Regions from separate parts of the Pseudomonas sp. MDT1-85 genome, predicted to be linked through region 1. Evidence: riboswitches for the same ligand, from Rfam matches in the RefSeq annotation. Region 1 holds a riboswitch; the other holds the start of a gene.
The links. Region 1 has a riboswitch for cobalamin ahead of ACYZT2_RS16280 (CbtB domain-containing protein). Riboswitches for the same ligand answer to the same signal wherever they lie in the genome.

Region 1 (15,092 bases):
GGAAGGCCTGGCTCGCGGCCACCGCCCGGTTGAATATCACGTTCTGCCCCGCTGGAAGGCCATTGTCGGTGGTGAGCGTCACTTCCAGAAACTCACCCAGCTGCGGCGCATCGGCGGTGCCGTAGGCCAAGTGAATCCGATAATGGATCGTCACACCTGGATTGACCGCGTAATCGGCCCACCGAAATTTCTGCAACGGCGCGGTATCGCTGGGGGTGGCGTGAAATTGGGGGAACGTATGAGTTTTACCGGGGAAAGTCAGGCTGTTGAACAGAAACAACCAGGGTTTACTGCCTTGCTGTTTTTCGATGGCGAAACCCAGCAGGCCTTTACGACGGGGTTCGGCCAGATCGAACGCCAGCAACACGCCGTTGGTGCCAGCGTAGGCTTTGACGCGAAAATCGTCTTGATCGTTGCGGGCTAGAACGCGCATGTGTCACTCCTGTGATTGGCTTGCTTACAGCAGCATAGGGCAGCGATGTAGATGAGCTGCGATTATCCGATTCCGAGGTGATGCCATCGCGAGCAGGCTCGCTCCCACATGGGATTTGTGAGCGCCGCGGATCAAATGTGGGAGCGAGCCTGCTCGCGATGGGGTCGATAGTGTCAGCACAAAACTCAACCTGAAATCAGCTCATCGATATGTCGATAATCAACCTGCAGCTGCGCTGCCAACATCTTTGCCCGACCGAGGCGAATCGGCCCGCGCTCAATGTCGATCAGCAGCCCCGGACACTCCAGTGCCGGCAACGTTGACCATTCCTTCACCCGTCCATCCGTCACCAGCAACAGCCTTTGCTGCTCTGCAGGAAAGCGTTTTTGCCGTGCCGCCAGCCAACGCCCTGCCTCGCCCAGCGCCGCCAGCATCGGCGTACCGCCACCGGCACCTAATCCCTCGAGCCAATCGCGCAAGCCCGCGGAGGCTTTCAAGCCTTGCACCTGCCACTTCGGCACATGGCCGCTGGCGGTCAGCAACGCCAAGCGTGCACGCTGTCGATAGGCATCGTCGAACAGTTGCGCCAGCAGGCCCTTGGCATCGCTCAACGCTTGATGGCGCCGGGTCGAGGCCGAGGCGTCGACGATCACCAGCCATAATTCATGAGGACTGCGGGTACGCAGGTGAAACAGCACATCGTCGCGTTGACGCGGTCGGCCATTGAGCAAGGTGCCAGGCCAATTGATCGAGCCGCTCAGGGCTGTATGACGTTTGCCCTGTTTACCGTGATCCAGCCGTCCTGCGCGGGGTCTGGCATTCGCCCCCGCGTCTGATCGAGGGCGAATGCCTAGGGCTTTTTTGGCCAGCTCGGCACTTCACGTCGAGCGCCGACCGGCAGCGCCTGGGCGGGCATTTCGCCCCACTGGCCCTGACCTTCGCTTGGGTTGGGATTCTGATTGGAAGGCGGCTGTGCTGCGGGGGATTGGTGCGGCGCTGGTGGCGAGTTTTCGCGACGGCGATGGCGCAAGGCAAACTCGGCGACCGCGTCGATATCTTCTTCGCCAATGGCATTCGCTCCGCGCCAGGCTGCATGAGCCCGAGCAGCACGTAGCCAGACCAGATCGGCCCGCAGGCCATCGACGCCAGCAGCAAAGCAGCGCTCGGTGATCTGCGCCAGCGCGGCATCGTCCAGCGGAATGCTCGCCAGTGCTGAACGCGCCTTTTGGCAGCGCTCGCGCAGTGCGTGCTGCTGGCTTTCCCACTCGGCGCAGAACCCTTGCGGGTCGCTGTCGAAATCCAGTCGACGACGAATGATCTGACCGCGCTCGGCGGGTGCGGTGTGACCACTGAGGGCGACGTTCAGGCCAAAGCGGTCGAGCAATTGCGGACGCAGCTCCCCCTCTTCCGGGTTCATGGTGCCGATCAGCACGAACTTCGCCGAATGCCGATGGGAAATCCCGTCGCGCTCGATCAGGTTGGTGCCGCTGGCGGCCACGTCGAGCAGCAAGTCCACGAGGAGATCGGGCAGCAGATTGACTTCATCGACATACAACACGCCGCCGTCGGCCTTAGCCAACACACCGGGAGAAAATTGTGCGCGGCCTTCGCTCAGGGCCGCGTCTAGGTCGAGGGTGCCCACCAACCGTTCTTCGGTGGCGCCCAGAGGCAAGGTGACGAATTGACCGCTGGCCAACAGATCCGCCAGGCCCCGGGCCAGGGTCGACTTGGCCATGCCGCGCGGCCCCTCGATCAGTACGCCACCGATTTTTGGATCGATGGCGGTCAGGTACAGCGCGAGCTTCAAGTCATCGGCGCCGACCACGGCGGAGAGCGGGAAATGGGGGCTGTCGGTCATTTTTAAATCTCAGTCATGGTCGGTGATCCATCAGCAAATATCACAGGCACCTTTATCCCTGTGGGAGCAGGCTCGCTCCCACAGATTTAAGCGCGTTAGCTGTCTTCTTCTATGTCCAGCAACAAATTCTCCAGCGCCTCGCGGTACTCGCCCGGCTCTTTCCACATCCCCCGCTGCTGCGCTTCGAGCATGCGCTCGGCCATGTCGCGCAAGGCATGGGGATTGTGTTCGCGGACAAACTCCCGGGTTGCCGGATCAAGCAAATAGGCGTCCGCCAGCAACGCATATTGGTGATCGTCGATCAACTGCGTGGTGGCGTCGAACGCAAACAGGTTATCGACCGTCGCCGCCAGTTCGAACGCGCCTTTATAGCCGTGACGCTTGACCCCGTCGATCCATTTCGGATTGGCTGCCCGGGAACGGATCACCCGGTTAAGCTCTTCCTTCAAGGTGCGGATCTTTGGCAAGTCCGGCTGACTGTGGTCGCCGTGATAACTGGCCGCCGCTTCACCGCTGAGGCTTTCGACGGCCGCCAGCATGCCACCCTGGAACTGGTAATAATCGTTGGAATCGAGCAAGTCGTGCTCGCGGTTGTCCTGGTTTTGCAGCACTGCCTGCACCTGGCTCAGACGCTGGGCGAATTGTTCGCGGGCGGCGGTGCCTTCGTCAGAGCCGCCGTAAGCGTAGCCGCCCCAGTTCAGGTAAACCTCGGCCAGGTCTTCGCGGCTTTGCCAGAGGCGACCGTCGATGGCGCCCTGCACGCCCGCTCCGTAAGCACCCGGTTTGGCCCCGAAGATGCGCCAGCCGGCCTGCCGCCGCGCCGCTTCTTCATCCAGACCGGAATCCAGCAGCGCTTGCCGCTCAGCGCGGACCTTGGCCGCCAACGGGTTGAGATCGTCCGGTTCATCCAGCGCGGCGACCGCTTGCACGGCGGCGTCGAACAGCCGGATCAGGTTGGCAAAGGCATCGCGGAAGAATCCGGAGACCCGCAAGGTCACATCCACGCGCGGGCGGTCCAGCAGGCTCAACGGCAGAATCTCGAAATCATCGACGCGCTGGCTGCCAGTGGCCCACACCGGTCGCACGCCCATCAGCGCCATGGCCTGGGCGATGTCGTCGCCGCCGGTGCGCATGGTCGCGGTGCCCCAGACCGACAGACCGAGCTGACGCAGGTGATCACCGTGGTCCTGCAAGTGCCGCTCAAGAATCAGATTTGCGGATTGGAAACCGATGCGCCACGCGGTGGTGGTCGGTAGGTTGCGCACATCCACCGAATAGAAATTGCGCCCGGTGGGCAGCACGTCCAGACGACCGCGACTCGGTGCGCCGCTCGGGCCAGCCGGGACGAATCGACCGCTGAGGGCGTCGAGCAGACCGCGCATTTCCGCCGGGCCGCAGGCGTCCAGGCGTGGAGCGACGACTTCGCGCAGGCTGTCGATGATGGCATGCACCTCGGACCAATTTGCTTTCTGTGGGAGCGAGCCTGCTCGCGAAAGCGGTGGGTCAATCGACATCAATGTTGAATGATCAACCGCTTCGCGAGCAGGCTCGCTCCCACAGGGACCGGGGTTGGTTTGAGGCGTGCTCAGTGCCTGCGAGATCAGCTGCGCGGCGAACAGTTCCAGACGCTCACGGGTATCGCCCGCCGTGCGCCAGGCTTCATCGCTGGTCGACAACAAGGCATCCGGCCGAGGACCGCTCCAGGGCTCGGCCAAAACGCAATCCAGCGGATCGAAGCCCAACGCGAACGCCTTGGCCAGAGCCCGCAGCAAGCTCGATTGCGCCCCACGACCGTCGCCGCGAGGAATACGCAGCAAGGCCAATAAGGTGTCGATTCGCAACCGCCCGGTCGGCGATTCGCCAAAAATGTGCAGGCCATCGCGAATCTGCGACTCCTTCAAGTCGCACAGGTAAGTATCCAGACGCGGCAACCAGATCGCCGCATCGGCGTCACTGTCGAGCTTTTCGTCCAGCTGCAGTTCACGGTCGATGTGCGTGTCGCGCACTAGTTGCAGAATGTCGCGTTGCAGCTCCCGGGCGCGGCGCGGATCGAGCAATTGCGCTTCGTAATATTCGTCGGCCAACAATTCGAGATTACGCAGCGGACCGTAGGTTTCAGCGCGGGTCAGCGGCGGCATCAGGTGATCAATGATCACGGCCTGCGTACGGCGCTTGGCTTGGGCGCCCTCGCCCGGGTCGTTGACGATAAACGGATAGATGTTCGGCAGCGGTCCAAGCAATGCGTCCGGCCAGCAGTTTTCCGACAACCCGACGCCCTTACCCGGCAGCCATTCGAGGTTGCCGTGCTTGCCGACGTGGATCACACCATGAGCGCCGTAGGTGTTGCGCAACCAGAAGTAAAACGCCAGATAGCCGTGAGGCGGCACCAGGTCCGGGTCGTGATAGACCGCGCTCGGGTCCACCTGGTAACCCCGGGCCGGCTGAATGCCAACGAAAGTCAGGCCGAAGCGCAGACCGGCAATCATCATTCGTCCGCCACGGAACATTGGATCGTTTTCGGGCGAGCCCCAGCGCTCCAGCACGGCTTGGCGATTGGCCTCGGGCAGCGCGTTGAACATCAGGTTGTAGTCGTCCAGCGCGAGGCTTTGTTGGCAGGGACGCTGGTCGAGGGTGTCGAGGTCGTTGCTGACGCCACCGAGCAATTGCTGGATCAACGCGGTGCCGCTGTCCGGCAACTCGGCCGGCAGCGGATAACCTTCGGCGTGCAGCGCTCGGAGGATATTCAGTGCGGCGGCCGGTGTATCGAGACCCACGCCATTGCCGATACGCCCATCGCGAGTCGGGTAGTTGGCGAGGATCAGGGCGATGCGTTTTTCGCCGTTGGGCACTCGCGCCAGATCGATCCAGCGCCGCGCCAACTCGGCGACAAAATCCATGCGTTCCGGTTGCGGCCGGTAGCAGACCACGTCGGACTGACTGCGCTCGCTGCGCCAGGCCAGGTCCTTGAAGCTGATAGGCCGACTGATGATCCGCCCGTCCAGCTCCGGCAGCGCGATGTGCATCGCCAGATCCCGCGGGCCGAGGCCTTGTTCGCTGGCGCGCCAACCGGGTTCATTGTCCTGGGCGCAGATCGCCTGAATCACCGGAATATTGCGGCGGAACGGCCGCAGGTGCGGTGTTTCGGGGCTGGACTGGGCGAAACCGGTGGTGTTGAGAATCACCCCCGCCTCGACTTCATCCAGCAAGTCCTCAACCACCGTCAGGCAGCCGGGCTCTTTCAGACTGGCCAGCGCGATTGGCAACGGGTTCAACCCCGCCGCCTGCAAACGCTGGCAGAAAATATCGATGAAACAAGTGTTCGCCGCCTGCAAATGCGAGCGGTAAAACAGCACCGCCGCCACCGGCTGATCAGCTTGCCAGTCGGCTTGCCAATCGCTCAGTTCAGCGGGGCTTTTTTGCGGGTGGTATATCGCGGTGCGTGGCAGGGTTTGCGGCTCGGACCATGGGTAGTCGCGGCCCAGCCAGCGATTGGCGAGACAGCGAAACAGGTCGAGCGCATTGGCCATGCCGCCCTGACGCAGGAAGTGCCAGAGCCGATCGCGGTCTTGCGGAGTTACGGTGCTCAGGTCACTGAGTTCCGGGTCCGGGCGATCATCCCCCGGCACCAGAATCAGCTGCACGCCGCGCTCGGACAATTCCACCAGACGCTCGATGCCGTAACGCCAATAGGCGATGCCGCCGTGCAGCGAGATCAGAATCACTTTGGCGTGGCGCAGCACTTCGTCGACGTAGAGATCGACCGAGGCGTGATTCTGCACCTGCATCGGGTTGGCCAGACGCACGCTCGGGTAATCATCGGGCAACTGCTGCGCCGCTTCGGCGAGCAACGCCAGGCTGGAATCGCCGCTGCACAGGATCACCAGTTCGGCGGGGGTTTGTCCAAGGTCGGCAATGTTGTCGTCCGACACGAAACCGCCGGGCTGGGTCCTGAGCAGGTGCATGGTTTAAACGCTGAGCGCGGCGCGCAATTGCGCTTCGAGCGCAGCGGCATCCAGATCCTGACCGATCAACACCAGACGGGTGGTGCGTGCTTCTTCAGCGCCCCACTGACGGTCGAAGTGCTTGTCGAAACGCGTGCCCACGCCCTGGATCAGCAGGCGCATCGGCTTGTTCGGCACCGCGGCAAAACCTTTGACCCGAAGGATGCCGTGCTGGACCACCAATTGAGTCAGCGCGTCCATCAGCAGGCTTTCGTCGGCTTGCGGCAGTTCGATAGAGATGGAGTCGAATGCGTCGTGGTCGTGCTCATCGTGATGACCGTCTTCACCTTCGTGGTGATGATCGTGATGGCTGTGGCGGCTGTCGATGTGTTCTTCGGAACCGGCGCCGAGGCCGATCAGCACGTCCAGTGGCAGACGACCGCTGCTGGCTTCGATGACTTTCACCGCTGGCGGCAGCTCTTCGGCGACTTCCAGGCGCACGCGGGCCAGGTCTTCAGCGCTGATCAGGTCGGCCTTGTTGAGGATCACCAGGTCGGCGCTGGCCAGTTGGTCGGCGAACAGCTCGTGCAGCGGCGATTCGTGGTCCAGGTTCGGGTCAAGTTTGCGCATGGCATCGACCTGATCCGGGAACGCAGCGAAGGTGCCCGCAGCGACGGCCGGGCTGTCGACCACGGTGATCACCGCGTCAACCGTGCAGGCGCTGCGGATTTCTGGCCACTGGAAGGCTTGAACCAAAGGTTTTGGCAGGGCCAGGCCCGAAGTTTCGATCAGGATGTGGTCGAGGTCGCCGCGACGAGCGACCAGTTCGCGCATCACCGGGAAGAATTCTTCCTGAACCGTGCAGCACAGGCAGCCGTTGGCCAGTTCATAGACACGACCGTTGGCTTCTTCTTCGGTGCAACCGATCGAGCACTGCTTGAGGATTTCGCCGTCGATGCCCAACTCGCCGAACTCGTTGACGATCACCGCGATGCGGCGGCCCTGGGCGTTGTCGAGCATGTGGCGCAGCAAGGTGGTTTTGCCCGAGCCGAGGAAGCCGGTAACGATGGTGACGGGGAGTTTGGCCAGTGTTTTCATCGGATGCCCTTTGGCAAGGTGGCGGGCATACGGGACGACGACCGCTGCTGCAAATGCGCGCGGAAGATTTCGCCACCGGATCACCCCGCCCGGTTGTAGTGAGAATTCGTTTCGAGGCAGGTCTCCTGGCTGACGGTGTGCCGACCTTGTTGGCCTGGCATTCGCTGCGCCTTCCCGCGAACCTGATGGATCAGGGCTTGCAGTGGCGTGGCAGCGAACATCACCGTTCACAGTTGCGGGGGCAGCCGCGGCATCGACCGCGTTCCCTTCTTAGCTTCGGCAGACGCCGAAGAACCTCGAAAGCGCAAGGCTACGCATCGTGTGGGGGCGGGTCAATGTCTTGTAGCGCCGCCACCGGCCCCATCGCGAGCAGGCTCGCTCCCACATTGAAATGCGGTCACCTGTGGGAGCGAGCCTGCTCGCGATGGAAACGCCTCGGTATCGAGTTGAGACCCCCTGCCAATTGACGCCCAACCCCCGCACATGCTCTCCTACACGCCTTGTTACGGGTGCCCTTCACAGGGTGAAACGGGAAACCGGTGAATCATGTGCTTTACTCTAAAGCCATGTCAGTCCGGTGCTGCCCCCGCAACGGTAAGCGAGTGAAGCGTCAGATCCACTGTGCCTGTCATATGGCATGGGAAGGTGATGCTTGCAGGTTTCGGCGTTAGCCCTGCCCCTCGCGAGCCCGGAGACCGGCCCGCAACACAAAGTGACTTTTACGTTCACTGAATAACAAACCCGCGGTGGGCGGGCGCTGTTCGAAATCTCTGCGTGCCCCGGCGTGCGGAGGTTTTCATGCGCTCTATTCACCCGCTGACAGACCAGAGGGAAGCGCCATGTCGATCATCAGCAGTACCGCCAGCAGCACCGCCAGCACTACTTCAACCCTGAGCCAACGCCTGACCGCCGCTTTTTGTGCGTCGATCCTTGGCGCGTGCCTTGTGTATTTCGCCGGTTTCTCGCACATCGAAGCGGTACACAACGCCGCGCACGATACCCGTCACAGCTCCGCCTTTCCGTGCCATTGAGACCTGCTGACATGATCAAGCGTATTGCGCAAACCGCAGGTTTCAGCGGGCTGCTGGCCGCCCTGCTGCTGACCCTGCTGCAAAGCTTCTGGGTGGCTCCGCTGATTCTGCAGGCCGAGACCTACGAAAAATCCGAGCCGGCCGCTGTCGAAATCCACGAGCATGCCGCGGGTGCTGTCACCGCTCACACCCACGACGCCGAAGCCTGGGAACCTGAAGACGGCTGGCAGCGCGTGCTGTCGACCACCGGTGGCAATCTGGTGGTCGCGGTCGGTTTCGCCCTGATGCTCGCGGGCCTCTACACCTTGCGCGCTCCACGCCGTACCTCTCAGGGCCTGCTCTGGGGTCTGGCCGGTTACGCGACGTTCGTGCTGGCGCCCACCCTCGGCCTGCCACCTGAGCTGCCGGGCACTGCCGCGGCGGATCTGGCGCAACGGCAGATCTGGTGGATTGGCACTGCCGCGTCTACCGCTGTCGGCATCGCGCTGATCGTGTTCAGCCGCCACTGGCTGATGAAGATCCTCGGCGTGGCGATTCTGGCCGTGCCTCATGTGATCGGTGCGCCGCAACCGGAAGTCCATTCGATGCTGGCGCCGCAAGCCCTGGAAGCGCAGTTCAAAATCGCTTCGCAGCTGACCAACATGGCGTTCTGGCTGGCCCTGGGCCTGATCAGCGCCTGGTTGTTCCGCCGTAAAAGCGATGGGCAATACCGCGCATGACTGACGTCAGCACAGCGCCGACCCTGGTGGTCGGCCTGGGCTGCCAGCGCGGCTGCCCCGTCGGCACGCTGCGGGCGCTGCTTGATCAGGCGTTACAGGCTCATCAAATCGAGCTTCGTGAGATCAAGGCCCTGGCCAGTATCGACCTCAAGCGCGAAGAACCCGCCCTGATCGAACTGGCCGAACAGCTGGCATTGCCGCTGATGTACTTCAGCAGCGAACAATTGGCCGGTTATGAACCGCAACTCAGCCACCACTCGGACATCGCGTTCGAACGCACCGGCTGTTACGGCGTAGCGGAAAGTGCGGCGCTGGCATTGGCCGAACAATTGGCTCAGGCACCGGCAAAGTTACTGATTCCACGACAAAAATACGCCCAGGCCACCCTTGCATTGGCCAGCGCCGCGTAAAATCCCCGATAATCCCCACCTTCGATCATGAGCAATCTTCATCTGAAGCCTGCCCATACCCTTTTTCTGACAGGAAACGACGATGACCGTCTACTTCATTGGCGCAGGCCCCGGCGACCCGGAACTGATTACCGTCAAAGGCCAGCGGCTGATTCGTAGCTGCCCGGTCATCATCTATGCAGGCTCCCTGGTGCCCGCCGCCGTACTGGAGGGTCACCGGGCCGAACAAGTGGTCAACAGCGCCGAATTGCACTTGGAACAGATCATCGAGCTGATCAAATCCGCCCATGCCAACGGCCAGGACGTGGCCCGGGTGCATTCCGGCGATCCGAGTCTGTACGGCGCGATTGGCGAGCAGATTCGCTACCTGCGTGAACTCGACATTCCTTTCGAAATCATTCCCGGCGTCACCGCCACCGCCGCCTGCGCGGCCCTTTTGGGCGCTGAACTGACCTTGCCGGACGTATCACAGAGCGTGATTCTGACCCGCTACGCCGACAAAACCGCGATGCCGGCCGGTGAAGAACTGGGCAGTCTGGCGCAGCATGGGGCGACCATGGCGATCCATTTGGGAGTCAATCATCTGGAGAAAATCCTCGCCGAACTGCTGCCGCACTACGGCGCCGATTGCCCGATCGCAGTGATCCATCGGGCGACCTGGCCGGATCAGGATTGGGTGGTGGGGACGCTGGCGGATATTGCCGAGAAGGTTGAAGCCAAGGGATTTCGCCGGACGGCGCTGATTCTGGTGGGCCGGGTGTTGGGCAGCGAACACTTCAGTGAATCGTCATTGTATCGCGCGGGGCGTGCGCATTTGTACAGGCCATAGGGCCCCATCGCGAGCAGGCTCGCTCCCACAGTTGACCGCATTCCAATGTGGGAGCGAGCCTGCTCGCGATGGGGCCAGTGAATTTCACCCATAAAAAAACGGTGCTCACGGGCACCGTTTTTTATGTTTGCAGCGAACACCTTAGTAGTAGGCGTTTTCTTTCTGCGTGTGGTCGGTCACGTCACGAACGCCCTTGAGCTCAGGAATACGCTCGAGCAAGGTGCGCTCGATGCCTTCGCGCAGGGTGACGTCTGCCTGGCCGCAGCCCTGGCAACCGCCGCCGAATTTCAGCACGGCGATGCCGTCTTCGACCACATCGATCAGGCTGACCTGACCGCCGTGGCTGGCCAGCCCCGGGTTGATCTCGGTTTGCAGGTAGTAGTTGATGCGCTCGTTGACCGGGCTGTCGGCGTTGACCATCGGTACTTTGGCGTTTGGCGCCTTGATGGTCAGTTGGCCGCCCATGCGGTCGGTGGCGTAGTCGACTACCGCATCGTCCAGAAATGCTTCGCTGAACGAGTCGATGTAAGCGGTGAAGCTTTTGAGCCCCAGCGCCGTGTCTTCAGGTTTTTCTTCGCCCGGCTTGCAGTAGGCAATGCAGGTTTCGGCGTACTGGGTGCCAGGCTGGGTGATAAAGACGCGGATGCCGATACCCGGGGTGTTCTGCTTGGAGAGCAGATCAGCCAGGTAATCGTGGGCGGCGTCGGTAATGGTAATAGCGGTCATGGAAACTCCTCGCAGGCTTGGACGCAGTTTACGCCAATCATCGCGCCGCACAAAGTCCCAGTGTTTTTGTCGGGAAAGATGCACCTGTCTAAACACCTGATCACCGCCGAATCCCTGTAGGAGATCAAGCTTGCTCGCGAAAGCGGTCTGACAGTCGACATCTACGCTGAATGTCAGACCGCTTTCGCGAGCAAGCTTCGCTCCTACAGGGGGTCAACGGTGTTTCAGAGGTTTTCGTAGCGATTCATGTCCAGCACGCCCTCTTCCACCGGGTCGGTGTCGTGGATGTAGCGGCTCAGATCGTGGAAATACTGCCAGAACTGCGGATGGCTGCGGCGAATGCCCCAGCGCTCGACGATTTTCTCGAAACTGGCAGCGTCCTTCGCGTTTTCCATCGCATCGACGAACGCGGGCAGTTGCCCGGCCGGGATGTTGAACATGAAGTTCGGGTAGCTGCTGAGCACACCCGGATAAATCGTCAACGTATCGAGCCCCGGCTGATAGCGCATCGACTCACCGAGCAGGAACGCCACGTTGCTGTGGGCGCGATTACGCAGCAGGCTGTAGACCTCGCGCTTGCCGCTTTGGGTCTCGATACGCAACATCGTGGCTTCCGGCAACTGATCGATGACCTTCAACCCCGCAGCCGGACGTGAAGTCAGGCGGCTCAAGGCCTGTTCGGCGTTCTGCAAAGCCAGATCGATGTTCGGCCGCGAGCAGTAAGCGCCATCGCAGCGGTTGATCGGGTCGGGCCTGGCATTGAGGTCGCCGTACCGGGCCAGCAATTGCAGGGCGAAATCGCGTTTTGGATCTTTTTCGTCCAGCGTCAGTGCCGTCGGTTTGTCGTTATCGATGTACTCATAATCCAGCCACATCTTGAACTTGCCGCCGTTCTGATACCAATCGTCGAGGTAGCCGTCCCGTGAGTCGGCCGGCATCAGACGCAAGAAGTTCTGCTCGGCACCGTTGCGAATCAGGTCGAAGTACAGCCGGGTCTGGGCCTGATGGGACACGTTGCCGAACACATCGAAGTTGACCGCCAACTGGTAATACGTACGTTCCAGCAATGGGTAATCGAACAGCCACATCGTCTGCGGCACGTCACCGATCAGACCCTTGTTCACCGAGGCGCTGTCGAAATGCCGGAAGATGCTCAGCAGCGCGTTGTCATTGCCGGCCCACAGGGTCGACCAGCTCGGCGCCGACAGATCGGCGTAGCTGTCCCGGCGCAGGGCTTCATATTCGTTGCGTTTGTCGCGGTAGGCGTGCCACAGGCTCAGAACACTGCCGACGTCATCGTTCTGCCCCGGCATCGCCAGCAACGGCGTGGCCTGGCCTCGATAGTTCGGGTCGGTGATGTAAAGGTCATGCTCCGGCGCCTGGAACAGCGCCCAGAAGTTGTCGCGAATCACGTCGGTGGCGATCTGGCCACGGCAGACCGGGCCACGAATAAAGGTGCGCACGAAGTATTCGGCGTTATCGAGCATGAACTGGTAACGCGCCTGAGCCGGGATCGCCTCAAAGGTCGTGAACGGATTGGCCCGTCGCTCCGGCCCGTAACCCGGCAGCGCGTTGACCTGCCAGTTACCGCTGTAAAACAGGCTTTTGATCCGCGCCATCTTCGCCGCGCTCAGCGGATAGATGATGTGGGTCTTGTGCACGATCACGCCTTGCACCGGCCATAAACGGTAGTAAACCTGAGTGCCCGGATCGTCATTCGGACGGCGGGTGTTAATCAGATCGATCGGCTGCCCCGTCGGCGTGCGCGAACGTACCCACTGAAAGAAATGCCCCGGCTCGCCGTCCTTGAAATAGATGTGCGCCAGGAACCAGTGCTCGAACAACCAGCGCCCGACCAGGCTCTCCCGGGCACCCGGCGCGTTGAGGAGGTTTTCCCACTGCACCACCTGCAAGGCTTCCTTGGCGCTGGGTACCAGACCCTGTTCATCAATTGGCGCGCCAGAAGCCAGCCAGCGGTGCAACGTCTGGTATTGCTGATCGGTCAGGCCGGTGACCGCCAACGGCATGCCTTCTTTCGGGTGGGAGCTGGCGTAGCCGTCGAACTCCGCCGGCATGGCGCACATGTTTTCCCGGTTCAGGCCCAGGACGATGTCTTCCGGCAACTTGGCGTTGGGTTGCAACGGGGTTTTGTGGCCCAGTTCAAGCATCCGCGCCATCAGCGCCGCCTGGCTGCCTTGGGCGTCGAGCACCGAATAAAAGCCCTTTTGCTGCCAGGCACGCTTGTCGAAGGCGTCATAAAACAGCCGGGTCGGCGCTGCGGCCTGACTGCGCTCACCATCATAGACAGGCGCCTTCGTCGCGCCCCGGGCCGCCCCTTCGCCACTGCCCAGATTGAGCTGACAGGCGGAGTCGTAGCAGGCATGGCAGGCCACGCACTTTTCAGTGAAGATCGGTTGAATGTCGCGGACGTAGGAAATATCCGGACCTTGTGCAGCGGCGCCCCCGCTTAAAAACAGCATCAATAGGCTGGTGACGACGCGATACGACATATCCCTGGTCCTGATCATGAGAAAACGCCGCGATTCTACCGGTGTGGCCTGCGCACCAACATGAACGATATTCATGCAAAACCCGCACATGCTCCAAAAGCGCACAGGTTTGTTATTATCCCGCCCCTTCGTCATGGCCTTACCGAGTAGTCCAAATGTCCGATCGCAGCGTTCGCCTTCAAGCTCTCAAGCACGCCCTCAAAGAGCGCATCCTGATTCTCGATGGCGGCATGGGTACGATGATCCAGAGCTACAAGCTCGAGGAGCAGGATTACCGTGGCAAACGCTTCGCCGACTGGCCGAGCGATGTAAAAGGCAACAACGACCTGTTGGTGCTGACGCGCCCGGACGTGATTGGCGCTATTGAAAAAGCCTACCTGGATGCCGGCGCCGACATTCTGGAAACCAACACCTTCAACGCCACCCAAGTGTCCCAGGCTGACTACGGCATGCAGGGCCTGGCGTACGAACTCAACGTAGAAGGCGCACGCCTGGCGCGCAAGGTGGCGGACGCCAAGACTCTGGAAACCCCGGACCGACCACGCTTCGTCGCCGGCGTGCTCGGTCCTACCAGTCGCACCTGCTCGTTGTCGCCTGACGTGAACAACCCCGGCTACCGCAACGTGACCTTCGATGAACTGGTGGAAAACTACACCGAGGCCACCAAAGGCCTGATCGAAGGCGGCGCCGACCTGATCCTGATCGAAACCATCTTCGACACCCTCAACGCCAAAGCCGCGATCTTCGCTGTGCAAGGGGTTTACGAAGAGCTGGGCGTCGAGTTGCCGATCATGATTTCCGGCACCATCACCGACGCCTCTGGCCGCACCCTCTCCGGCCAGACCACCGAAGCGTTCTGGAACTCCGTGGCCCACGCCAAGCCGATTTCCGTCGGCCTGAACTGCGCCCTTGGCGCCAGTGAACTGCGCCCGTACCTGGAAGAACTGTCGAACAAGGCCAGCACCTACGTGTCGGCCCACCCGAACGCCGGCCTGCCGAACGAATTCGGTGAGTACGACGAACTGCCATCGGAAACCGCCAAGGTCATCGAAGAATTCGCCCAAAGCGGCTTCCTGAACATCGTCGGCGGCTGCTGCGGCACCACGCCGGGCCACATCGAAGCCATCGCCAAAGCGGTGGCCGGTTATGCGCCGCGTGAAATCCCGGACATTCCGAAGGCCTGCCGCCTGTCGGGCCTGGAACCGTTCACCATCGATCGTAGCTCCTTGTTCGTCAACGTCGGCGAGCGGACCAACATCACCGGTTCCGCCAAGTTCGCCCGGCTGATCCGTGATGACAACTACACCGAAGCCCTGGAAGTCGCCCTGCAGCAGGTCGAAGCCGGCGCCCAGGTGATCGACATCAACATGGACGAAGGGATGCTCGATTCGAAGAAGGCCATGGTGACCTTCCTCAATCTGATTGCCGGTGAACCGGACATCTCCCGCGTGCCGATCATGATCGACTCCTCCAAGTGGGAAGTGATCGAAGCCGGCCTCAAGTGCATCCAGGGCAAGGGCATCGTCAACTCGATCAG
Region 2 (15,092 bases), 1.4 Mb from region 1:
GACAATCCCGTTCCTGAAAGAAACCCTTGGTTGGTAAAAAAAACCTGGATCAGACTCAGGTTTTACAAGGGTTTCGGCATATTTAAGGCGTCAAAAAATCCGCTTTCCTGCAAGAGGGCAGGCTGCGCAAAGGTTCAAAATGGGCTTAAGCGCTTAGATGTAAACGAGAAACCGATAAGTCACATAAAGATCGATTGAATTTGCAAATGAGGTTGATAGCGGGCATAGTCGCGGCTTCTTCAAAACTATCAGCCACGGTCGTGCCCATGCTAAATCGCTTCGCACCCCTCGTGCCTCTCGCACTCGTCACCCTGTTGTTTGGTTGCGCTGCTCACTCTCCAGTGTCCCAGCAAGAGCCTAAACAGCAGGTTTCAAATTCAGTTACCGCGCAGTCTTCCGTTCTTTTCCAGGAAACTCTTTACCAGGACGGCATGGCTACCGATAAAGAACTGGCGGACTTCGCCGGCGGCAAGTCGTACCAGCTTCCGGTTCTCGCCGACAGCATCCTCGAACGTGGCATGTCCCTGATCGGTACCCGTTACCGTTTCGGCGGCACCTCCGAGGCAGGTTTTGACTGCAGTGGCTTCATCGGTTATCTGTTCCGTGAAGAAGCCGGCATGAACCTGCCGCGCTCCACCCGCGAAATGATCAACGTTGACGCTCCTCTGGTTGCTCGCAGCGCCCTCAAGCCGGGTGACCTGCTGTTCTTCGCCACCAATGGTCGTCGCGGTCGAGTCAGTCACGCCGGGATCTACCTGGGTGACAACCAGTTCATCCACTCCAGCAGCCGCAAAAGCGGTGGTGTCCGGATCGATAGCCTGGGCGACAGCTACTGGAGCAAGACCTTCATCGAAGCCAAGCGCGCACTCGCGATGGCGCCCGCTGCGGCCCCGGCTATCATCACGGCACGCAAGTAAGCGGACAGTTTGTAAGGCGAACTTAAAGTCTTACTTGAAGTTTGCCGCGTAGCCGCTAGAATCCTGATCTATTATTGATGGCAAACCGCCTGCGTTCTGCGCAGGCGGTTTTCTTTTCTGCCTTCTCGGTGGAAAAAGCCGCAGCCAGATCAGGATGTTCTGTTTATGACGATGTCGGCCCGCCTCGCATTCATGTTCTTCGCAGCGCTGCTCAGCGCCTGCGCCAGTCGCACACCGCCACCTGCGCCGGTGGTTCGCGCTCCCATTGTTTTTGGTCCTTCCCAAGCGTTTTCCCCTGCGGCAGAAGACGTGCTGTTTCGCGCGCTGGGTCTGGTGGGAACGCCTTATCGCTGGGGCGGCAACACACCGGATTCCGGGTTCGATTGCAGCGGTCTGATCGGTTATGTGTATCGCGATGTCGCAGGCATTTCCTTGCCGCGCTCCACCCGCGAGATGATCGGCATGCAGGCCCCCAATATCGGCAAGGAAGGCCTGCAAACCGGTGACCTGATTTTCTTCGCCACCAATGGCGGCTCCCAGGTCAGCCACGCCGGGATCTATGTCGGCGAAGGCCGCTTCGTCCACGCGCCAGCCACGGGCGGCACGGTCAAGCTGGACAGCCTGTCCAAAGCTTACTGGCAGAAAGCCTATCTGAGCGCCAAGCGCATCTTGCAACCTGAGCACTTGGCACATAATCCATAGCGGATGTTGTCATGACCGCTCGATTGAAGGATGACGCTGCGCAGAAAACTGTAGGAGCGAGGCTTGCCCGCGAAGACGGCAGCACAGTCAACATTGATATCGACTGACACACCGCTTTCGCGGGCAAGCCTCGCTCCTACAGTCGAACTAATTACTTGGCCGCGGTCACGCGCCACACCTTGTTCCCCACATCATCCGCCACCAGCAGGCTGCCCTGCTGATCGATCACCACGCCCACCGGCCGGCCCATGGCTTTTTCCTCGTCATTGAGGAAACCGGTGAGCACATCCACCGGCTGCCCAGTCGGTTTGCCGGCGCTGAACGGTACGAAAATCACTTTATAGCCACTGTGCGGCTTGCGGTTCCACGAGCCATGCTGGCCGATGAATGCGCCTTGAGTGAACGGAGCGGGCAACTTGCTGCCTTCGGCGAAGGTCAGTCCGAGTGACGCGGTATGTGGCCCCACGGCGTAGTCTGGCGCAATGGCCTTGGCCACCAGATCAGGGTGTTGCGGCTCGACGCGAACATCGACGTGCTGGCCGTAATAGCTGTAAGGCCAGCCGTAGAACCCGCCGTCCTTCACTGACGTGATGTAGTCCGGCACCAGGTCGCTGCCTATTTCGTCGCGCTCGTTGACGGCGGTCCACAGTGCGCCGCTCTGAGGTTCCCAGGCCAGACCGTTTGGATTGCGAATCCCCGAGGCGAAAATCCGATGGTTGCCGGTGGCCCGGTCCACTTCCCAGATTGCCGCGCGTCCTTCCTCCTGATCCATGCCGTTTTCACCGACGTTGCTGTTCGAGCCCACAGTGACGTACAGCTTGCTGCCATCCTTGCTGGCGATGACGTTTTTGGTCCAGTGATGATTCAGCGTGCCACCCGGCAGATCGACCACCTTGATCGGCTGCGACTTGATTGCCGTCTCGCCGTTTTCGTAGTGAAAACGCAGCAGGCGATCAGTGTCGGCGACGTACAGGTCATTGCCAACCAGGGTCATGCCGAAGGGCGAGTTGAGGTTTTCCAGGAATACCGTGCGGGTTTCGGCGACGCCGTCGTGGTCCTTGTCCCGCAGGAGAGTGATGCGGTTCGGGCTAGGGACGCCAGCACCGGCACGGCCCATGACTTTGCCCATCACCCAGCCGCGAATGCCTGTGCCGTCATCGGGTTTGGGCGGCGCGTTGGTTTCGGCTACCAGCACATCGCCGTTGGGCAGCACGTAAAGCCAGCGCGGGTGCTCGAGGCCTTCGGCAAACGCCGCCACTTGAGTCCCTGCCGCGGCGACAGGTTTCTTGCCTTCAGGCCAGCCGATCGCCGGGGCGATGTTCACCGTCGGAATCAGGGTTTTATTGGGTTCTGGCAGTTTGGGCGAGGGGCCTGTGCCATCCGAGACTTGCAGGCTGGAGGTTTCACCACAGGCGGCGAGCCCTCCGGCGAGCGCGATGATGAAAACGAGCTGGGGTTTGCGCATTACTGATCTTCCCTATGAATGCATTGACGTAATCATAGAGAAGCGTAGATGCTCGATGGTTCAACCTGTCAGCCGCGGGCTTCCTTGAGCAGAATAGCGATGCCCGGATGGTAGTTGCCGGCTTCGTTACGCAACTTGCGGTAGGCGTAAGGGAAATACCAGGCCACGGCGCAGGTGTGTTCCTTTTGCAGGTCGTCGACCATGTCCTGGAGTTCTTCCGGGGTGGCGCTGTGCTGGGCTTTTTGCGGCGCAACAAACAGGCAGCCGAGTTTCAGATCGCTGGCGTAGCTGATTCGCTTCGCGTCACTGGTGATGTCCGCCAGTGCCGGAGTCAGGTTCAGGCTGTTGACCCGCGGCCAGCGCTGGGTGGCCTGGAGATACGCGCGTTCTTCGCTGCTGGCGATAAACAGATCGGCGCGGGCGTTGCGTTCACCTTCTTCGATCTGTTTGCGCGTCGACGTTTGTGGCAGCGTGACCATTTCTGCCATCCAGGCCGCGGCGGAGAGCAGGCCGAGGTTGGCTTTTTCGTCGTACCAATAAGGTGTGTCGTTATCGCCGCGCACAGCGTTGTAGCGGTCGATACAGTCAAACCAGCGTTCCAGCACCGGTCGCAGGAATTCCAGCTTCGGATTGCTGATGATCATGCCTTGCATGTGGCTCACCCTTGTTATTGTGTTGTCAGGTTGTGGCTCTTTGATATCACTGCTGGACAGTGTGGCACAAGATTGGCGTCAGTTAATTGATCGGCGGCAGATATTCGCTCAGCGGCGCCCAGGCTTTAATTGACGCTCCACCCCCAACCCTCTAACCTTCGCGGCTTGTTTCAGGTGCTCTGTGACCTTGGTCGACAGAGTGAAACAGGGAAGCCGGTGAGTGAATTTCTTCCAGCGAAGAAGAATCACGATCCCGGCGCTGCCCCCGCAACGGTAAATGAGTGAAGACTGCGCCTTGAGCCACTGTGTCGATTGTCGACATGGGAAGGCGCGCAGTTGGCCTTGGCGCCGCTCATGAGCCCGGAGACCGGCCTGATTCATCCAACGGCATCACGGTGGGCGATGCCAGGCTTTTTGCCGTCTATTCTTGTGCCTGCCCGCCGTTATCCAGCCTCAACGGAGAGCTCCCCCATGACTGATACCCCCGATCGTGACGAACGCCATCTGGCGCGCATGCTGCGCAAAAAAGCCGTGATCGACGAACGCATCGCCAACTCGCCGAATGAATGCGGTTTGCTGCTGGTGCTCTCCGGCAACGGCAAAGGCAAGAGCAGCTCGGCGTTCGGCATGCTCGCGCGGTCCATGGGCCACGGCATGCAGTGCGGCGTGGTGCAGTTCATCAAGGGTCGCACCAGCACCGGCGAGGAGCTGTTCTTCCGGCGCTTCCCGGAGCAGGTGCGTTTTCATGTGATGGGCGAGGGCTTCACCTGGGAAACCCAGGACCGCCAGCGCGATATCGCCGCCGCCGAAGCCGCCTGGGCGGTGTCCCGCGAATTGTTGCGTGATCCGGCCATTGGCCTCGTGGTGCTCGATGAATTGAACATCGCCCTCAAGCACGGCTACCTCGATCTCGATCAGGTGCTCAGCGACTTGCAGGCCCGTCCGCCGATGCAGCACGTGGTGGTCACCGGTCGTGGCGCCAAACCAGAGATGATCGAGCTGGCCGACACCGTCACTGAAATGGGCATGATCAAGCACGCCTTCCAGGCAGGAATCAAAGCGCAGAAAGGCGTCGAGTTGTGAACTGCATTTTATGAATAGCCATCGTCAATGCCCGGCGGTACTGATCGCCGCGCCGGCCTCCGGTCAGGGCAAGACCACCGTCACCGCCGCGCTCGCCCGTTTGCATCGCAATCAGGGGCGCAAGGTTCGCGTGTTCAAATGCGGCCCGGACTTTCTCGACCCGATGATTCTCGAGCGCGCCAGCGGCGCACCGGTCTATCAACTCGACATGTGGATGGTCGGTGAGCAGGAAAGTCGGCGTCTATTGTGGGAGGCCGCAGGCGAAGCCGATCTGATCCTCATCGAAGGCGTCATGGGGCTGTTCGACGGTACGCCGTCCAGCGCCGATCTGGCGCGGCACTTTGGTGTGCCGGTGCTCGGCGTGATCGACGGCACCGCCATGGCGCAGACGTTTGGCGCGCTGGCCCTGGGCCTTGCACGTTATCAGACGGACTTGCCGTTTGCCGGTGTGCTGGCCAACCGGGTCGGCACCGTGCGGCATGCGCAGTTGCTCGAAGGCAGCCTGACTGAAGGCTTGCGCTGGTACGGTGCGTTGTCCCGGGAGACCGGGATCGAATTGCCAAGTCGACATCTCGGCCTGGTTCAGGCCAGCGAGCTGAATGACCTCGACCTGCGTCTCGATGCGGCGGCCGATTCACTGGCCAGCAGTTGCGACGTGGCTCTACCGCCGGCCGTGGAATTCGCCGCGCCTGAAATGATCGCAGCCGAACCGTTGCTGGCCGGTGTGCGGATTGCCGTGGCCCGGGACGAAGCTTTCGCGTTTACCTACGGCGCGAGTCTGGATCTGTTGCGGGCCATGGGCGCCGAATTGTCTTTCTTCTCGCCGATCCGCGACACCGAATTGCCGGAGGCAGACAGCCTCTATCTGCCGGGCGGTTACCCCGAATTGCACCATGTGGCGTTGTCACAAAACACGCCGATGCTGACCGCGATCCGTGCTCACCACGCAGCGGGCAAACCGTTGCTGGCCGAGTGTGGCGGCATGCTGTATCTGCTGGATTCGTTGACCGATGTCGAAGGCACTCGCGCTGAACTGGTCGGCTTGCTGGCCGGGGATGCGGTGATGCAGAAGCGTCTTGCCGCGTTGGCCTTGCAGGCGGTCGAACTGCCGGAAGGTTTGCTGCGTGGGCATACGTATCACCACTCGTTGACCAGCACTGAACTTGAGCCAATTGCTCGAGGTTTGAGTCCCAATGGCGGGCGAGGGGCGGAGGCGGTTTATCGCGAGGGGCGGATGACGGCCTCTTATGTGCATTTTTATTTTCCGTCCAATCCATCGGCGATTGCAGCGCTGTTTGTGCCTGATCGTGAGACCGCCATCGCGAGCAGGCTCGCTCCCACAGTTGACCGCGTTTTGTCAGGCAGCACTCCATCTAATGTGGGAGCGGGCTTGCTCGCGAAGAGGCCATGACGGACAACGCATTTTCCGAAGCCGAACGCGCAGCCGTTTACCGAGCCATCGCCGAACGTCGCGACATGCGGCATTTCAGCGGCGGCACGGTCGAACCCGAGTTACTTCGTCGTCTGCTTGAAGCCGCGCACCAAGCGCCGAGTGTCGGCCTGATGCAGCCCTGGCGTTTCATCCGCATCAGCGATCGGGCACTGCGCGGCAAGATCCAGCACCTGGTGGAAGAAGAACGCATCCGCACCGCCGAAGCCCTCGGCGAGCGCTCCGACGAATTCATGAAGCTCAAGGTCGAGGGCATCAACGACTGCGCCGAGGTGCTGGTCGCCGCGCTGATGGACGATCGCGAGCGGCATATTTTCGGCCGTCGTACGCTGCCGGAAATGGACATGGCCTCGCTGTCCTGCGCCATCCAGAACCTTTGGCTGGCATCCCGCGCCGAAGGCCTGGGCATGGGCTGGGTGTCGCTGTTCGAGCCGCAAGCGCTGGCGGATTTGCTGGGTTTGCCGGCCGGGGCCAAGCCTTTGGCCATTCTTTGTCTGGGGCCGGTCAAGGAATTCTATCCGGCGCCGATGCTGGTACTCGAAGGCTGGGCGCAGGCGCGTCCACTCAGCGAGTTGCTGTATGAAAATTATTGGGGAGTGAGTCAATGAGTGTGGCGTTGTTGAGTGTCGCCGCGGTCGCGCTGGATGCGCTGCTGGGTGAACCCAAACGCTGGCATCCGCTGGTGGCGTTCGGCCGTTTTGCCGAGCGCATCGAGCAACGTTTCAATGGTGAAGGTCGTGGCTGGCGCAGCCATGGCGTGACTGCCTGGGTGATCGCGGTGTTGCCGTTGACCCTGTTGGCCACGGCGTTTTCCTGGGCCCCCTACGTCGGCTGGATCGTCGAGATTCTTGTGCTCTATTGCGCCCTCGGCATGCGCAGCCTCGGTGAACACGTCGAGCCGGTGGCCAAGGCGCTGCGCAGCGATGATCTGGACGAGGCGCGCAAACGCGTCGGCTATCTGGTCAGCCGTCAGACCAGCGAACTGGATGAAACCGAAGTCGCCCGCGCCGCCACCGAATCGGTGCTGGAGAACGGCAGCGACGCGGTGTTCGCCGCACTGTTCTGGTTTGCCGTGGCGGGTGCGCCCGGCGTGGTGCTCTATCGCCTGAGCAACACCCTCGATGCGATGTGGGGTTACCGCAACGAACGCTTCGAACGTTTCGGTTGGGCCGCGGCAAAGATCGACGACGTCCTCAACTATATTCCTGCACGCCTGGTGGCGCTGACCTACGCGCTGCTGGGCAAAACCCGACTGGCATTTAAGTGCTGGCGTACCCAAGGCCCGACCTGGGACAGCCCGAATGCCGGGCCAGTGATGGCGGCCGGTGCCGGTGCGCTGGGTGTCGAGTTGGGCGGGGCGGCGATTTATCACGGTGAACTGCATCAGCGTCCGCCATTGGGCGAAGGCGTGCCGGCGGATGCCGATTCCATCGACCGTGGCTGGCAATTGGTCCAGCGCGGGGTATGGTTATGGCTGCTGATTCTCTGCGTGGGGGCTGAATTCTATGCTTGAGCACGGTGGCCGCTTGCGCAAGGCGGCGCTTGAATATGGCATTGCCGAAGCCGATTGGCTCGACCTGTCCAGTGGCCTGGCGCCTTGGCCATTCCCGGTCCCGGACATCCCGCTGCGGGCTTGGGCGCGGTTACCGGAAACCGATGACGGTCTGGAGCAGGCTGCCTGCGACTATTACGGTGCGGCCCAAGTGTTGCCGGTGGCCGGGTCGCAAATGGCGATCCAGTTGCTGCCGCGTTTGCGTCGGGCCGGCAAGGTCGGCGTGTTGTCGCCGTGTTACGCCGAACACGCCGAAGCCTGGCGTCGCAACGGTTACATCGTGCGAGAAGTGCTGGAGTCGGAAGTCGATTTCTTTCTCGACAGCCTCGACGTGCTGGTGGTGGTCAACCCGAACAATCCCACGGGGTTGAGTCTGACTCCGGCTCGTCTGCTGGACTGGCATTCTCGGCTTGCTCAGCGCGGTGGCTGGCTGGTGGTGGACGAGGCGTTCATGGATAACACCCCGCATTTGAGTCTGGCGCCGTTTGCCAATCAGATCGGTTTGATCGTGCTGCGCTCCTTCGGCAAATTCTTCGGCCTGGCCGGTGTGCGACTGGGGTTTGTGCTGGCCGAGCGCAAGTTACTCAAGCTGCTGGCCGAACAGGTCGGGCCTTGGGCGGTCAGCGGTCCGACCCGAGTGCTGGGCCAGGCGTGCCTGACGGATACAGACGGGCACACTCGACAGCGCATTCGTACTGACGAGGCCGGCGAGCGGCTGGCGTTTCTGCTTGAGCAGTACGGTTTCAAACCTCAGGGCGGCTGCGCGTTGTTCCAATGGCTGATCACCGAGCACGCCGAAGCGCTACATGAATTCATGGCCCGACGCGGCATTCTGCTGCGATTGTTCACCCACACCAGCAGCCTGCGGTTTGGCTTGCCCGCCGATGAAGCGGATTGGCTGCGTCTCGAGCAAGCGCTTGAAGCCTACGTTAAGGAAGCGCAATGACTACGGTGATGGTGCAAGGCGCGACTTTGATGGTGCAAGGCACTACGTCCGACGCCGGTAAAAGCACGCTGGTGACGGCGCTATGTCGCTGGGTCACGCGCCAGGGCGTGAGCGTCGTGCCATTCAAACCGCAGAACATGGCCCTCAATAGCGCGGTAACCGCCGACGGTGGCGAGATTGGTCGCGCTCAAGCGGTGCAGGCCCAAGCTGCCAACCTCGAACCGCATACCGACATGAACCCGGTGCTGCTCAAACCCAATAGCGATACCGGCGCCCAAGTGATCATTCATGGTCGAGCGGTCACCACCATGAATGCGGTCGCCTATCACGACTACAAAGCCATCGCCATGCAAGCGGTGCTGGCCTCTCATGAACGCTTGAGCGCGGCGTATCCGGTGGTGATGGTCGAAGGGGCGGGCTCGCCGGCAGAGATCAACCTGCGCGCCGGTGACATCGCCAACATGGGGTTTGCCGAGGCGGTGGACTGCCCGGTGGTGTTGATCGCCGACATCAATCGCGGCGGAGTTTTCGCGCATTTGGTCGGCACGCTGGAGCTGCTGTCGCCCAGCGAACAGGCCCGGGTCAAAGGCTTCATCATCAACCGTTTTCGTGGCGACATCGCCTTGCTGCAACCGGGGCTGGATTGGCTGGAGGCGCGCACCGGCAAACCGGTGATCGGCGTTTTGCCGTATGTGATGGACCTGCATCTTGAGGCCGAGGACGGTATCGATCAGCGTCAGACCGACAAGGCCGATCAAGTGCTCAACGTGGTGGTGCCGGTACTGCCGCGCATCAGCAACCACACCGATTTCGACCCACTGCGCCTGCATCCGCAAGTCGACTTGCAATTCATCGGCCCCGGTCAGGCGATTCCACCGGCCGACCTGATCATTCTTCCCGGCTCGAAAAGTGTGCGCAGCGACCTTGCGTATCTGCGGGCCAACGGTTGGGACACGGCCATCTCGCGGCACTTGCGCTACGGCGGAAAAGTGCTGGGGATCTGCGGCGGTCTGCAAATGCTCGGCGAGCACGTGCACGACCCGCTGGGCCTCGAAGGCGCGCCGGGTTCCAGTGCCGGTTTGGGCTTGCTGGCGTTCGAAACGCAGCTCGAAGAAGAGAAGCAGTTGCGCAATGTGCGTGGGCGTCTGACGTTGGAGGACGCAAAGGTCAGCGGCTATGAAATTCATGCCGGCGTGACCACCGGGCCGGCGCTGGAAAACCCCGCCGTGCAGCTGGACGATGGTCGCTACGATGGCGCGCAAAGTGTCGATGGGCAGATTTTCGGCACGTACCTGCATGGCCTGTTCGAGTCGCCGGCGGCGTGCAGTGCGCTGTTGCGCTGGGCCGGGTTGCAGGATGTGCAGGAAGTCGATTACCACGGGTTGCGCGAACGCGATATCGAACGGCTGGCGGATCTGGTGGAGAAGCATTTGGATACCGGGTTGTTGCGTGAGCTCTGTGGGATTTGAGGTGATTTTGAGGGCGCCTTCGCGGGCAAGTCTCGCTCCTACGTTGAAGAGTTCGCGAACGCGCCAAACCCTGTAGGAGCGAGGCTTGCCCGCGAAGAGGCCCGCCCCGACACCGCACATCTAAGGAATAAACCATGCTGCAACTGATCCTCGGCGGCGCCCGCTCCGGCAAAAGTCGCCTGGCTGAAAAACTGGCGACAGACAGTCAGCTCCCAGTCATTTACATCGCCACCTACATCGCCACCAGCCAACCCCTGGACGGTGAAATGAACGAACGGGTGGCCCATCATCGCGCCCGCCGTCCGGCCGAATGGGCATTGATCGAAGAACCGCTGGAACTCGCCCGCGTGCTACGCGAAAACGCCAGTGCCGATCGTTGCTTGCTGGTGGATTGCCTGACGCTGTGGCTGACCAATCTACTGATGCTCGATAACGCCGAGCGTCTCTCGACCGAACGCGAAGCCCTATTGGACTGCCTGGCATCATTGCCGGGTGAAATCATTTTTGTCAGCAATGAGACCGGCATGGGTGTCGTGCCGTTGGGCGAATTGACTCGCCGCTATGTCGATGAAGCCGGTTGGCTGCATCAAGCTTTGGCCGAGCGCTGTCAGCGAGTCGTCCTGACCGTCGCCGGCCTGCCCCTGACTTTGAAAGGAACTGCGTTATGACTCACTCCTGGTGGCTGAACCCGTGCAAGCCAATCGACGCGCAAGCGGTCGAACAGGCGCAGGCGCGTCAACAGCAACTGACCAAGCCCGCCGGCTCTCTCGGCCAGCTCGAATCGGTGGCGGTGCAATTGGCCGGGTTGCAGGGGCAGGTCAAACCGACGCTCGATCAGCTGTGGATCGCGATTTTTGCCGGTGACCATGGTGTGGTCGCCGAAGGCGTGTCGGCGTTTCCGCAGGAAGTCACCGGGCAGATGCTGCACAACTTTGTCAGCGGCGGCGCGGCGATCAGCGTGTTGGCGCGGCAGTTGGGCGCTTCCCTGGAAGTGGTCGACCTCGGCACCGTCACGCCGTCGTTGAATCTGCCGGGTGTGCGTCACCTGAATATCGGCCCGGGCACGGCGAATTTCGTCCAGGGGCCGGCGATGACTCAGGCCCAAGGTGAACTCGCCTTGCAGGCCGGCCGCGACAGTGTGCAACGCGCCATCGCAAGCGGCGCGCAGTTGTTCATCGGTGGCGAAATGGGCATCGGCAACACCACCGCGGCCAGCGCGTTGGCCTGTGCATTACTCGATTGCCCGGTGGTACATTTGGCCGGGCCGGGCACCGGTTTGAACGCGGCGGGTGTCAGCCATAAAGCCCAAGTTATTGAACGCGCCTTGGCGTTGCATGGCGCTCAGCGGGGCGATGCACTGCAGCCCTTGTTCAACCTCGGCGGTTTCGAAATTGCTGCGCTGGTCGGCGCGTACCTGGCCTGTGCTCAGGAAGGTGTCGCGGTGTTGGTTGACGGGTTTATTTGCAGTGTCGCTGCGTTGGTGGCGGTACGTTTGAATCCGGCCTGCCGTGAGTGGTTGCTGTTCGGTCATCGTGGCGCCGAGCCGGGTCATCGCCATGTGCTCGAAACCCTGAACGCCGAACCGTTGCTGGACCTCGGCCTGCGACTGGGCGAGGGCAGCGGTGCGGCATTGGCCGTGCCATTGCTGCGTCTGGCCTGCGACCTGCACGGGCAGATGGCGACGTTCGCCGAAGCGGCAGTGGCGGATCGCCCGGCATGACCTTGCGCCTGGACCTGTTGCGCCATGGCGAAACCGAACTGGGCGGCGGTTTGCGCGGCAGCCTCGACGATGCGCTGACCGGCAAGGGCTGGGAGCAGATGCGCGCCGCGGTGATCGAGCAGGGGCCCTGGGATCGACTGGTCAGTTCGCCGTTGCAGCGTTGCGCACGCTTTGCGCAAGAGCTTGGGGCTCAACTGGGTTTGCCGGTGCAGCTGGAAAAGGATCTGCAAGAACTGCACTTCGGCGCCTGGGAAGGGCAGAGCGCGGCGGCGCTGATGGAAACCAGCGCCGAGGCGTTGGGCTTGTTCTGGGCCGATCCCTATTCATTCACGCCGCCAGACGGTGAGCCGGTGGCGGACTTTGCTGCGCGAGTGTTGGCGGCCATTGAACGGCTGCACGCAGCCTATGCGGGTGAGCGAATCTTGCTGATCAGCCATGGTGGCGTCATGCGTTTGTTGCTGGCTCAAGCGCGCGGACTGCCGCGTGAGCAGTTGCTCAACATTGAAGTCGGCCATGGCGCGTTGTTCTCGTTGTCGGTGGAGTCCGGCATCTTGTTAAGGGAAGCGATCTGACCATGTTGCCGTTCTGGATCGCCCTGCAATTTTTGAGCAGCCTGCCAATTCGCCTGCCGGGCATGCCGACGCCCGAGGAGCTGGGTCGGTCGCTGTTGTTTTATCCGCTGATCGGTTTGCTGTTCGGCGTGATTCTGTGGGGGCTGAACTGGCTGTTGCTGGGCACGCCATTATTGCTTCACGCCGCACTGCTGCTGAGTGTTTGGGTCGTGCTCAGCGGCGCGCTGCATCTGGATGGCCTGGCCGATAGCGCCGATGCATGGCTCGGGGGGTACGGCGACCGTGAGCGCACCCTGACCATTATGAAAGACCCGCGCAGCGGGCCGATCGCCGTGGTGACGCTGGTGCTGGTATTGCTGCTCAAGTTCGCCGCATTGCTGGCGTTGATCGAGCAGCAGTACAGCGTGGTTCTGATCATCGTTCCACTGATTAGCCGCAGCGCGTTACTGGGGTTATTCCTCACCACGTCTTACGTGCGTCCCGGTGGATTGGGGCAGGCGCTGGCCGATCATCTGCCGCGTTTGGCCGGTCAGCAGGTGTTGGCGGTCAGTGCGGTTGTTTGCATGCTGATAACTGGCCTCAGCGGCGTATGGGCGCTTGTGTTGGCGACGGTGCTGTTTGTCTGGTTGCGGCACGTGATGGTGCGGCGATTGGGCGGGACGACGGGTGATACGGCGGGGGCGTTGCTGGAATTGCTGGAAGTGTCAGTGCTGGTGGGGCTCGCATTGATCCTGTAGGGGCGAGGCTTGCCCGCGAAGGGGGCACCGCGATTCATCAGGCAGACCGCGTTATCGTTCTTCGCGGGCAAGCCGCGCTCCTACGGTAATATGTATCAAAAAATTTGCTTTCATTTAACCGCGGGTATATACACGCACTATGCTTCCTTCCCAATGTTTGTGTACCAATCTGCGTCGCGCCGCTCGTGGCGTCAGCAGGCATTACGACGGCGCCCTCGACGGCTTCGGGATCAACGTTGCCCAGTATTCTCTGCTGTGCAATCTGCAGCGTCTGGATCAGCCGAGCATCTCGTCTCTGGCCGAAGCCATGGGCCTGGATCGCAGCACTCTGGGGCGCAATCTGCGGGTGCTGGAGGGCGAAGGCCTGGTGACGCTGGTCGAGGGCGAGGACATGCGCAATCGCATCGTCCTGCTCACCGAGTCAGGTCGCGAGCGTCTGGCAGCGGCCTTGCCGGCATGGGAAGCGGCACAGCAGCGGTTGATCGACCGTCTGGGTGCCGAGAAGCGTGAAATCTTGCTGAAACTGCTGGACGAACTGGCTTGAGGCCAGTTTGTTCGATCTTAAGCGGGTATATACCCGCTACCGGAGAACAAGAATGACATCGATGTGGCGTACATGCGGTTGGGTTCTGTTGGGAAGTGCGCTGATTCTGGCGTTGTCCCTGGGTGTGCGCCACGGCTTCGGGCTGTTTCTGGCGCCCATGAGTGCCGAGTTCGGCTGGGGCCGAGAAGTGTTTGCCTTCGCCATTGCCTTGCAGAACCTGATCTGGGGCCTGGCGCAGCCGTTCACCGGCGCACTGGCCGACCGCTTTGGCGCTGCGAAGGTGGTGCTGATCGGGGGTGTTCTGTACGCCCTGGGTCTGGTGTTCATGGGACTGTCCGATTCGGCTGTAACCTTGTCTTTGAGCGCCGGGCTGTTGATCGGCATCGGCCTGTCCGGCACCTCGTTCTCGGTGATCCTCGGCGTGGTCGGCCGTGCCGTGCCACCAGAAAAACGCAGCATGGGCATGGGTATAGCCAGTGCCGCCGGTTCTTTCGGTCAATTCGCCATGTTGCCCGGCACGCTGGGGCTGATCGGCTGGCTTGGCTGGTCCGCGGCATTGCTGGTGTTGGGCCTGGTGGTTGCGTTGATCGTGCCGCTGGTGAGCATGCTCAAGGACAAACCGCTGCCGGTTCTCGGACACGAGCAAACCCTCTCTGAAGCGTTGCGCGAAGCCTGTTCCCATTCAGGATTCTGGCTGTTGGCGTTCGGTTTTTTTGTCTGCGGTTTTCAGGTGGTGTTTATCGGCGTGCACTTGCCGGCCTATCTGGTGGATCAACACTTGCCAGCCTCCGTCGGCACCACGGTGCTGGCGCTGATTGGGCTTTTCAATATCTTCGGTACCTATACGGCGGGCTGGCTTGGCGGGCGGATGTCCAAACCGCGTTTGCTCACTGGGCTGTATCTGTTGCGGGCGGTGGTGATTATGCTGTTCCTCTGGGCGCCGGTCACTCAGGTCACGGCTTATCTATTCGGCATGGCCATGGGCTTTCTCTGGTTGTCGACGGTGCCCTTGACCAACGGCACGGTGGCGACCTTGTTCGGTGTAAGAAATTTGTCCATGCTCGGTGGGATCGTTTTCCTCTTCCACCAACTCGGCTCGTTCCTCGGCGGCTGGTTGGGTGGGGTGGTGTATGACCGAACCGGGAGTTATGACTTGATCTGGCAGATGGCGATTCTCTTGAGTCTGGTGGCCGCAGCCCTTAACTGGCCCGTGCGCGAGCAGCCGGTGGCGCGTCTGCAAACCCGGATGAGTGCCGCATGAACAGTCTCTGGCCGCGGATGG

Region 2: it holds a riboswitch for cobalamin, as region 1 does, so the genes downstream of both, cobO (cob(I)yrinic acid a,c-diamide adenosyltransferase) here and ACYZT2_RS16280 (CbtB domain-containing protein) in region 1, are expected to answer to the same signal.

What each region holds. Positions count from the first base shown of each region.
Region 1 is NZ_CM142715.1:3,614,430-3,629,521, forward strand. Features, by position in the region: gene ACYZT2_RS16255 (phospholipase D-like domain-containing protein) at 1-433, opposite strand, end outside; gene ACYZT2_RS16260 (vWA domain-containing protein) at 619-1,164, opposite strand; gene ACYZT2_RS16265 (ATP-binding protein) at 1,284-2,291, opposite strand; gene cobN (cobaltochelatase subunit CobN) at 2,387-6,253, opposite strand; gene cobW (cobalamin biosynthesis protein CobW) at 6,257-7,330, opposite strand; cobalamin riboswitch at 7,429-7,644, opposite strand; cobalamin riboswitch at 7,821-8,048, shown strand; gene ACYZT2_RS16280 (CbtB domain-containing protein) at 8,170-8,361, shown strand; gene ACYZT2_RS16285 (CbtA family protein) at 8,373-9,080, shown strand; gene ACYZT2_RS16290 (cobalamin biosynthesis protein) at 9,077-9,490, shown strand; gene cobM (precorrin-4 C(11)-methyltransferase) at 9,573-10,319, shown strand; gene nfuA (Fe-S biogenesis protein NfuA) at 10,461-11,045, opposite strand; gene ACYZT2_RS16305 (fatty acid cis/trans isomerase) at 11,270-13,555, opposite strand; gene metH (methionine synthase) at 13,711-15,092, shown strand, end outside.
Region 2 is NZ_CM142715.1:2,195,086-2,210,177, forward strand. Features, by position in the region: gene hda (DnaA regulatory inactivator Hda) at 1-37, shown strand, start outside; gene ACYZT2_RS09950 (C40 family peptidase) at 267-917, shown strand; gene ACYZT2_RS09955 (C40 family peptidase) at 1,083-1,619, shown strand; gene ACYZT2_RS09960 (PQQ-dependent sugar dehydrogenase) at 1,771-3,084, opposite strand; gene ACYZT2_RS09965 (hypothetical protein) at 3,153-3,737, opposite strand; cobalamin riboswitch at 3,893-4,127, shown strand; gene cobO (cob(I)yrinic acid a,c-diamide adenosyltransferase) at 4,209-4,820, shown strand; gene ACYZT2_RS09975 (cobyrinate a,c-diamide synthase) at 4,831-6,231, shown strand; gene bluB (5,6-dimethylbenzimidazole synthase) at 6,228-6,878, shown strand; gene cbiB (adenosylcobinamide-phosphate synthase CbiB) at 6,875-7,783, shown strand; gene cobD (threonine-phosphate decarboxylase CobD) at 7,776-8,768, shown strand; gene ACYZT2_RS09995 (cobyric acid synthase) at 8,777-10,237, shown strand; gene cobU (bifunctional adenosylcobinamide kinase/adenosylcobinamide-phosphate guanylyltransferase) at 10,372-10,905, shown strand; gene cobT (nicotinate-nucleotide--dimethylbenzimidazole phosphoribosyltransferase) at 10,902-11,957, shown strand; gene cobC (alpha-ribazole phosphatase family protein) at 11,954-12,529, shown strand; gene ACYZT2_RS10015 (adenosylcobinamide-GDP ribazoletransferase) at 12,532-13,266, shown strand; gene ACYZT2_RS10020 (MarR family winged helix-turn-helix transcriptional regulator) at 13,406-13,810, shown strand; gene ACYZT2_RS10025 (MFS transporter) at 13,863-15,071, shown strand; gene ACYZT2_RS10030 (hypothetical protein) at 15,068-15,092, shown strand, end outside.